2 regions of the Streptomyces sp. NPDC079167 genome follow, and region 1 is predicted to be linked to the other one. Evidence: riboswitches for the same ligand, from Rfam matches in the RefSeq annotation. Region 1 holds a riboswitch; the other holds the start of a gene.
The links. Region 1 has a riboswitch for glycine ahead of gcvT (glycine cleavage system aminomethyltransferase GcvT). Riboswitches for the same ligand answer to the same signal wherever they lie in the genome.

Region 1 (3,939 bases):
CTCCATGTTGCCGTACTGGGCGTCGGGGGAGCCCGCCGTGCCGTGCCAGAGGAGCATCCAGACCTGGCCGTCCGCGAGGGACCGCAGCAGCGACTCGTACGCGTCGAGGCGCCCCGGGGTCACTTGGCGCAGCATGTGCTCGACCTGACCGGCCGCCGCGGTACCTGACGCACTCACCCTGGGTCCCGCCCCTCTTCGTTCCGCTGTTCCCGCATGCCGCACTGTGCTGTGGTGCCACTCCCGGGCACACGGGGCGGCCTCGTCATCCAACCAGCTTATGCGCCGCCCCTGACACCGTCTTGACGCCACGTGGCAACGGCGGCTCCGTCTCTCAGTACGCGTCGCGCCGGTAGAACGGACGTACCTTCTCCAGCATCCAGTCCCCGACCGGGTCCTGCGCCACGTCGAGCAGCAGGAGATTGACCGGCCAGGGCACCTGGACCCGGCCGAGCGCGCGCCCCAGGGCGTCCAGCGGGGCGCTCTGCCCGGCGGCGTCCCACACGGCGGACTCGACGCCGACGAAGAGGACGGGACTCTCGCCCTCGATGCTGGCCAGCGCCCGGCGCGCGGTCTTCACCTCGGCGGTCCCCTGGAATTCGGCGGACACCGCGGCGAGGAAGTCGACGGGGTCCTCCTTCCAGTCCGGCTCGTACAGCCGAACCCGGCCGCCGCTCGCGGGGCCGTCCAGCGGGGTGCGCCCGGCCCGGCAGAGCTCGGCGACGGCGCCGGGCGGCAGGGGCACGCCGACGGCGCCGCCGGGGTTGACCGCTATACCGAGCTGCGGCGGCAGTCCGCGGGCGAACTCGCGTGCGGGCGCGACGGTGAAGGAGAGATGGGTGCCGACGCACTGGAGGAACTGCGCCTCGGAGCTGAACACGGGGACGTACGCGCCGCCGTCGATGTCGACCGTCGGCAGATCGAGGTCGGTGCTGTCGCGCCCTCCGCCGTTCGGGAGGGGGACCCAGATCTGGCTGCGGCCGAGCACCTCGACCAGCCTTCCGCCCGCGCCGGGCACGCCGAGCGAGGCACTGAGCACCTCCTCTAGCTCGTTGGCCGGCCATCCCTGCGGCGGGTGCGACGGGGCCTGGGCCTGAGCCGGAATGTCCACGGTGTCTGTGTCCCTTTCTCGCCATGCGGTGCGGCTGAAACTCTAGACCGGGTCGCGGCAGGAGGGCAGAGCCCGCAGAGGCGGCACCTCCGTCCACCGCACCGTCCAGATCCCGGACAGTGCGCGGAGCGCCTGCGAACTGTGCGTATGCGAACGGTGACGCCCCCGGGTCCTCTACTCCTGCGGGAGCCGCGCCTCCGGGAACGAGATCCGGTCGATGTCCGCGGCGGCCTCACGGTCGAGCAGGACCGCCGAGGCACACCCCGGCGGCAGCAGTCCGGTCTCCGTGTCGCGCAGCAGCCGGCCCACCGCCCGCCGGTGCCGGGCGAAGGCGTATCCGGAGACCCCGCGCCCACGCTCCCGCTGCCCCTGCCTGGCCACCCGGGGGGTGACGTCGAGCAGGACGAGATGGAGGCCGCTGCCCCGGCGCCTGGCCTCACGCGCCAGCCAGTTCCGCACCCACGCCTGCGTGCCGCAGTCGTGGACGACGACGGGTCCGCCCGACCGCAGCGCCCGCCACAGCCCGGTGTAGTGCGCGGCACGCACCAGGGGGCGGTAGAGGGCGTACGGGAGTAAGGCGGGCAGGGCCGCCGCCCAGCGGTCCCTGGTGTCCTGGGAGTCGACCGCGTACTCCTTCACCGCCCGCCGGATCAGCGTCGACTTCCCGCTGCCGGGCAGCCCCGAGACCACGACCACGTCACCCGCCGTGAAGTCCAGGCCGCGCGGCCCCCGGCCGCCCCCGCCCCGCAGATCACGCACCACCGGAGCGGGCCCGCCCGTCAGCTCCCGGGCGGGCACGCCCGGCTGCTGGGGCATCGCACCGCGTGCCGCCCCCGCGGTTGTCGCGTAGCGCTGCAACGTCATCGCCTTCCCCCTGCCGAGTCACCCACTGACCTGCCCAAGAAGTGTAAAGAAAAGGTAATGCGGCACAACCGCTTCCGCCCGTACGTGTCGGGTCCGGCACCCGTCCGGGCCTGGACGCCCCACTCTCCCGCAATGCGTGCGATGATGACCCCGCCAACTGCATACCGGCCGTTTGAATCCGCGCGGGAGAGTCCCGGTCACCGTGTGCGCCGGGCGCCGAAGGAGCAAGTTCCTCCCTTGAATCTCTCAGGCCCCGTACCGCGTGGATGAGGCAGATCTGAAAAGCGGGCCGCTCTGCGGCTCCACCCAAGGTGCAAGCCGACGCTGACGGGGCCGACCCCGTCGGGACCCTTTCAGGGGCTTTCGGCGAACCTCTCAGGTTCCGATGACAGATGGGGAGGGAACCACCCCCTGTCGTCATGCCCTGGAGCCATGTCCATGAGCACTGCCCCGAGCGCCGCCCCCCGTCTCACCGCCCTCGATGCCCTGCACCGTTCCCTGGGCGCGACCATGACCGACTTCGCCGGCTGGGACATGCCGCTGCGGTACGCCAGTGAGCGCGACGAGCACAACGCCGTACGCGAGCGGGCCGGCCTGTTCGACCTGTCACACATGGGCGAGATCACCGTCACCGGTCCGCAGGCGGCGGCCTTCCTGAGCTACGCGCTGGTCGGCAACATCGCCACCGTGGGCGTGGGCCGGGCCCGCTACACGATGATCGTCGCCGAGGACGGCGGGATCCTGGACGACCTGATCGTCTACCGCCTGGGCGAGACCGAGTACATGGTCGTCGCCAACGCGGGCAACGCCCAGCTCGTCCTGGACACCCTCACCGCGCGCGCCGGTGACTTCGACACCGAGGTGCGGGACGACCGCGACGCGTACGCGCTGCTCGCCGTCCAGGGCCCCGACTCCCCCGCCGTACTGAAGTCGGTCACGGACGCCGACCTGGACGGACTGAAGTACTACGCGGGACTGCCCGGAACGGTCGCCGGCGTCCCCGCGCTCATCGCCCGTACGGGTTACACCGGTGAGGACGGCTTCGAGCTCTTCGTGGCCCCCGCCCATGCCGAGCAGCTCTGGAGGGCGCTGACCGAGGCGGGCGCGCCGTACGGTCTGATCCCCTGCGGGCTCTCCTGCCGCGACACGCTCCGCCTGGAGGCGGGCATGCCGCTGTACGGGCACGAGCTGACCACCGCGCTGACGCCCTTCGACGCGGGCCTGGGCAGGGTCGTGAAGTTCGAGAAGGAGGGCGACTTCGTCGGCCGCGAGGCGCTGACCGCCGCGGCGGCCCGTGCGGAGTCGGCCCCGCCCCGCAAGCTCGTCGGCCTGGTCGCCGAGGGCCGCCGGGTACCGCGCGCGGGTTACCCCGTCGTGGCCGGCGGGCAGGTCGTGGGCGAGGTCACCTCCGGTGCGCCGTCGCCCACCCTGGGCAAGCCGATCGCCATGGCCTACGTGGACGCGGCGCACGCAGCACCCGGCACCGAGGGTGTCGGGGTCGACATCCGGGGCAAGCACGAGCCGTACGAGGTCGTGGCCCTGCCGTTCTACAAGCGCCGTAAGTGACGCGGTGCGGCGCGCCTGTCACACGGCGCGCCGCGCACGTGACGCAGTCGTGTCTCACACCGTAAGACCACCGTTCATCAGCACTCCCCCGCGTACAGGAGAATTCAGGTCATGAGCAACCCCCAGCAGCTGCGGTACAGCAAGGAGCACGAGTGGCTGTCGGCCCTCGAGGACGGCGTGGCCACGGTCGGCATCACCGAGTTCGCGGCCAACGCGCTCGGTGACGTCGTCTACGCCCAGCTCCCGGAGGTCGGCGACACGGTGACCGCGGGCGAGACCTGCGGTGAGCTGGAGTCGACCAAGTCGGTCAGCGACCTGTACTCGCCGGTGACCGGCGAGGTGACCGCGGCCAACCAGGACGTCGTGGACGACCCGTCGCTGGTGAACTCCGCTCCCTTCGA
Region 2 (3,939 bases), on a different contig from region 1:
TGACCTCGGCGAGACGCTCCTCCAGCTCCCGGATGAGGGTGAGGAAGCCCTGCGCCTGCTCGGCCGGCGCGAAGGGGTGCAGCGCGCCGAATTCGGGCCAGGTGATCGACTCCATCTCGGCGGTCGCGTTGAGCTTCATCGTGCAGGAGCCGAGCGGGATCATGCCGCGGTCCAGCGCGTAGTCGCGGTCGGCGAGCTTGCGCAGGTAGCGCAGCATCGCCGTCTCGGAGCGGTACTGGTGGAAGACCGGGTGGGTGAGGACGTCGTCGCCGCGCAGCAGCCCCTCGGGCAGCGCGTCGGCCGTTCCGGCATCCAGCGCCTCGATGTCGCCCCCGGCCCCGAAGGCCGCCCAGACCGCGGCGACCTGGGTGCGGGTCGTGGTCTCGTCACAGGCGACGGAGACGTGGTCGGCGTCGACGAGCCGCAGGTTCACTCCGCGCTCACGCGCGTCGGCGACCACACCGGCCGCTCCCCCCGGAACGCGGACGGTGAGGGTGTCGAAGTACGCGTCGTGCACGACCTCGGTTCCGGCGGCGCGCAGCCCCTCGGCCAGGATGGCGGCGAACCGGTGGGTGCGCCGGGCGATCGTCCGCAGCCCCTCGGGCCCGTGGTAGACGGCGTACATTCCGGCCATGACGGCGAGCAGCACCTGGGCGGTGCAGATGTTGCTGGTGGCCTTCTCACGGCGGATGTGCTGCTCGCGCGTCTGCAGCGCCAGCCGGTAGGCCTTGTTGCCGTCCGCGTCGACGGAGACCCCGACGAGGCGTCCGGGGAGGCTGCGGGCGAACTTCTCGCGCACGGCCATGAAGCCGGCGTGCGGTCCGCCGAAGCCCATCGGGACACCGAAGCGCTGGGTGGTCCCCACGGCGATGTCCGCACCCAGCTCGCCGGGCGAGGTGAGCAGGGTCAGGGCCAGCAGGTCGGCTGCGACGGACACGATCGCGCCCAGCTCGTGCGCCTGGTCGATGACGGGCTTGATGTCGCGCACGGCGCCGGAGGCGCCCGGGTACTGGAGCAGCACGCCGAAGACGCCCCGCTCGGCGATCTCGGCGGGGATGCCCTCGCCGAGGTCGGCGACGACCACCTCGACACCGGTCGGCTCTGCGCGGGTCTCGATCACGGCGACGGTCTGCGGCAGGGTGTCGGAGTCGACCAGGAAGACGCCGCCCTTCACCTTGCCGACCCGCCGGGCCAGAGCCATGGCCTCGGCCGCCGCGGTGCCCTCGTCGAGGAGCGAGGCGCCCGAGGTCGGCAGCCCCGTGAGGTCGGCGACCATCGTCTGGAAGTTCAGGAGGGCTTCGAGCCGCCCCTGGGAGATCTCCGGCTGGTACGGCGTGTAGGCCGTGTACCAGGCGGGGTTCTCCATGACGTTGCGCAGGATCACCGGCGGGGTGAACGTGCCGTAGTAACCGAGCCCGATCATCGGTGCGAGCACCTGGTTACGGTCGGCGAGGCTGCGCAGCTCTGCCAGGACCTCGGCCTCCGTACGGGCCTCGGGAAGGTTCAGTGCCTCGGCACTCCGGATCACGTCGGGCACCGCCGCGGCGGTGAGCTCGTCGAGGGAGCCGTAGCCGACCTGGGCCAGCATCTTCGCCTGGGCCTCGGCATCGGGCCCGATGTGGCGCTGCTCGAACGGAATGCCCTGCTCCAGCTGGGAGAGCGGAGTGCGACGGGGGGTCATGATGGAGGCCTCCTGGTCTGTCACGACCTGCGAGGGGCGCCACGGCGTGGCTGCCCGAACGGCCTCCCCATCTGTCATCTCGACCTGAGAGCTTCACCGGCACGCCCCGGGGCATACCGGCTTTCACCGTCGGTGAGGGTGGTCCCCGTCGCGGCACGTGCCGTACGGATCCCGCCCTGCTTTCCAGAGTGACCTCGTCCGTGCGGTACGGGGGCCTGAGAGATTCCGGGGAGGAGTTGCTCCTTCGGCGCCTCCGAATCGCTCCGGAGGACTCTCCCGCACAGGGTCAGCAGCCGTGCTCCAGCCTACCAGCGGGGCCGGGGCGGGCCGTCTCGAGTGGCCGACCTCCGGGATCTGGCATTTCGTAGTGCCTGTGGAGCAGCCGCGACCACCTGATGCAGTCGTGACCAGTGGGAGGCACCGTGCAGACCGACATCGATCCGCGCAGCCTGATCGGCCGCAAGGCCTTCGACCGACAAGGTGCAAAGATCGGAACGGTGGACGAGGTCTATCTCGACGACGCCACCGGGGTCCCCGAGTGGGCCGCCGTCCGCACCGGTCTCTTCACCAGGGACGCGTTCGTCCCGCTGGAACCGAGCGAATTCGTCGACGGCGCACTGGTGGTCCCCTTCGAGCGGGCCCTGATCAAGGACGCGCCCGACTTCGGCGTGGGCCGCCATCTCTCTCCCGAGCAGGAGTTGCAGCTCTACCGCCATTACGGGCTGGACTCCTCCCCCTCAGCCGACCCGGCTCCGGACAGGGACTTCGGCAGGCTCGCGGGCCACGAGGAGTAGTCCACCGGGTCCCGGACCAGACGGAGCGGATCGGCCGGCTGCAGCTGCGGATCGTCGATCCGGAACGTCCGCACCCGGCCGGGTGGCGTCCACGGTTCCTCGAAGCGCACGGTGACCCGGCCGACGCCGCTGCCCTGCACCCAGCCGTGCCCGTGGACCTCGTGCCGTACGTCGTGCCCGGCCGGCCAGCGCCGCGCGGCCAGTTGTTCCTCGCTCGCCGCGGTCTCCCCGCCGGGCTCCTCCTCCGCCCCGCGCCGCCCCTCGTGCGCCGCGGCATCCGCCGCGGCCGCGGCGGACTTCCCGGCGGCGTGCTCCGCGTCGGCGGCCTGCGCGAACAGGTCCTCCTGCGTGAAGTCCGCCAGCCCCGTGACACCGACGCCGAGCAGCCGGACGCCGCCGGTCGTGTCCACGGCCTCCAGAAGCCGCGCAGCGGCCTCCCTGACCACCGTCGGGTCGTCCGTGGGGCCACGCAGCGTCTCGGACCTCGTGAGCGTCGAGAAGTCGTAGCGGCGCACCTTGAGGACGACGGTGCGCCCGGAACGGCCGGCGCCCCGCAGCCGCTGCACGCACCGGTCCGCGAGCCGCTCGACCTCCGTCCTCACGCGCACCCGGTCGTGGAGGTCGACGTCGAAGGTGTCCTCGACCGACACGGACTTGGCGTCCCTCTCCGCGACGACGGGGCGGTCGTCGTACCCCTGCGCCATGCGGTGGAGCGCGACGCCGTGCGCCTTGCCCAGCAGCCGCACGAGCTCCGCCTCGCCCGCCTCCGCCAGGTGACTGACGAGGGTCATTCCGGCGCGCCGGAGATGGTCACCTGTGGCGGGGCCCACGCCCGGGAGGACGCGCACGGACATGGGTGCCAGGAGCTCACGCTCGGTGCCGGGCTCGATCAGCAGCAGCCCGTCCGGTTTCGCCTCCTCGGAGGCGATCTTGGCCAGCATCTTGGAGCCTGCCAGGCCGACGGAGCCGCTGAGTCCGGTGACGGCTCCGATGACGGTGCGCAACTGCCCGCCGATCGCCCGCGCGGACTCCGAGTCGTCGGCGACCCCGCCAGCCTCCAGGTCGACGAAGGCCTCGTCCAGGCTGAGCGGTTCGACGAGCGGGGACAGCCGCCCGAGCAGCTCCATCACCTGGTCGCTCACCGTCCGGTAGAGCGCGAAGCGCGGGACCAGATAGGCGGCGTTGGGCGCGAGGCGCCTCGCCTGTGCCATCGGCATCGCCGAATGCACGCCGAGACGCCTGGCCTCGTACGACGCGGTGGCGACCACGCCACGCGTCCCCAGGCCGCCCACCACCACCGGCTTGCCGCGCAGGCTCGGCTTCGACGCCTGCTCGGCCGAGGCGTAGAAGGCATCCATGTCGAGATGCAGAATGGTGGGCGCGGCTCTCACATGGACCGATGCTGCCCTATGCCACTGACAACCGCCCTGCCCGGCGCACGTACCGTGCCGGTGACTCAGCCCG

Region 2: it holds a riboswitch for glycine, as region 1 does, so the genes downstream of both, gcvP (aminomethyl-transferring glycine dehydrogenase) here and gcvT (glycine cleavage system aminomethyltransferase GcvT) in region 1, are expected to answer to the same signal.

The regions. Positions count from the first base shown of each region.
Region 1 covers NZ_JBFBLO010000007.1:109,813-113,751, forward strand. Annotated here, with positions in the region: gene AB0P41_RS16760 (enhanced serine sensitivity protein SseB C-terminal domain-containing protein) at 1-177, opposite strand, end outside; gene AB0P41_RS16765 (enhanced serine sensitivity protein SseB) at 332-1,108, opposite strand; gene AB0P41_RS16770 (AAA family ATPase) at 1,283-1,972, opposite strand; glycine riboswitch at 2,146-2,243, shown strand; gene gcvT (glycine cleavage system aminomethyltransferase GcvT) at 2,411-3,538, shown strand; gene gcvH (glycine cleavage system protein GcvH) at 3,650-3,939, shown strand, end outside.
Region 2 covers NZ_JBFBLO010000009.1:8,683-12,621, reverse strand. Annotated here, with positions in the region: gene gcvP (aminomethyl-transferring glycine dehydrogenase) at 1-1,681, opposite strand, end outside; glycine riboswitch at 1,875-1,970, opposite strand; gene AB0P41_RS19795 (PRC-barrel domain-containing protein) at 2,104-2,475, shown strand; gene AB0P41_RS19790 (DNA polymerase IV) at 2,397-3,866, opposite strand; gene AB0P41_RS19785 (MerR family transcriptional regulator) at 3,932-3,939, opposite strand, start outside.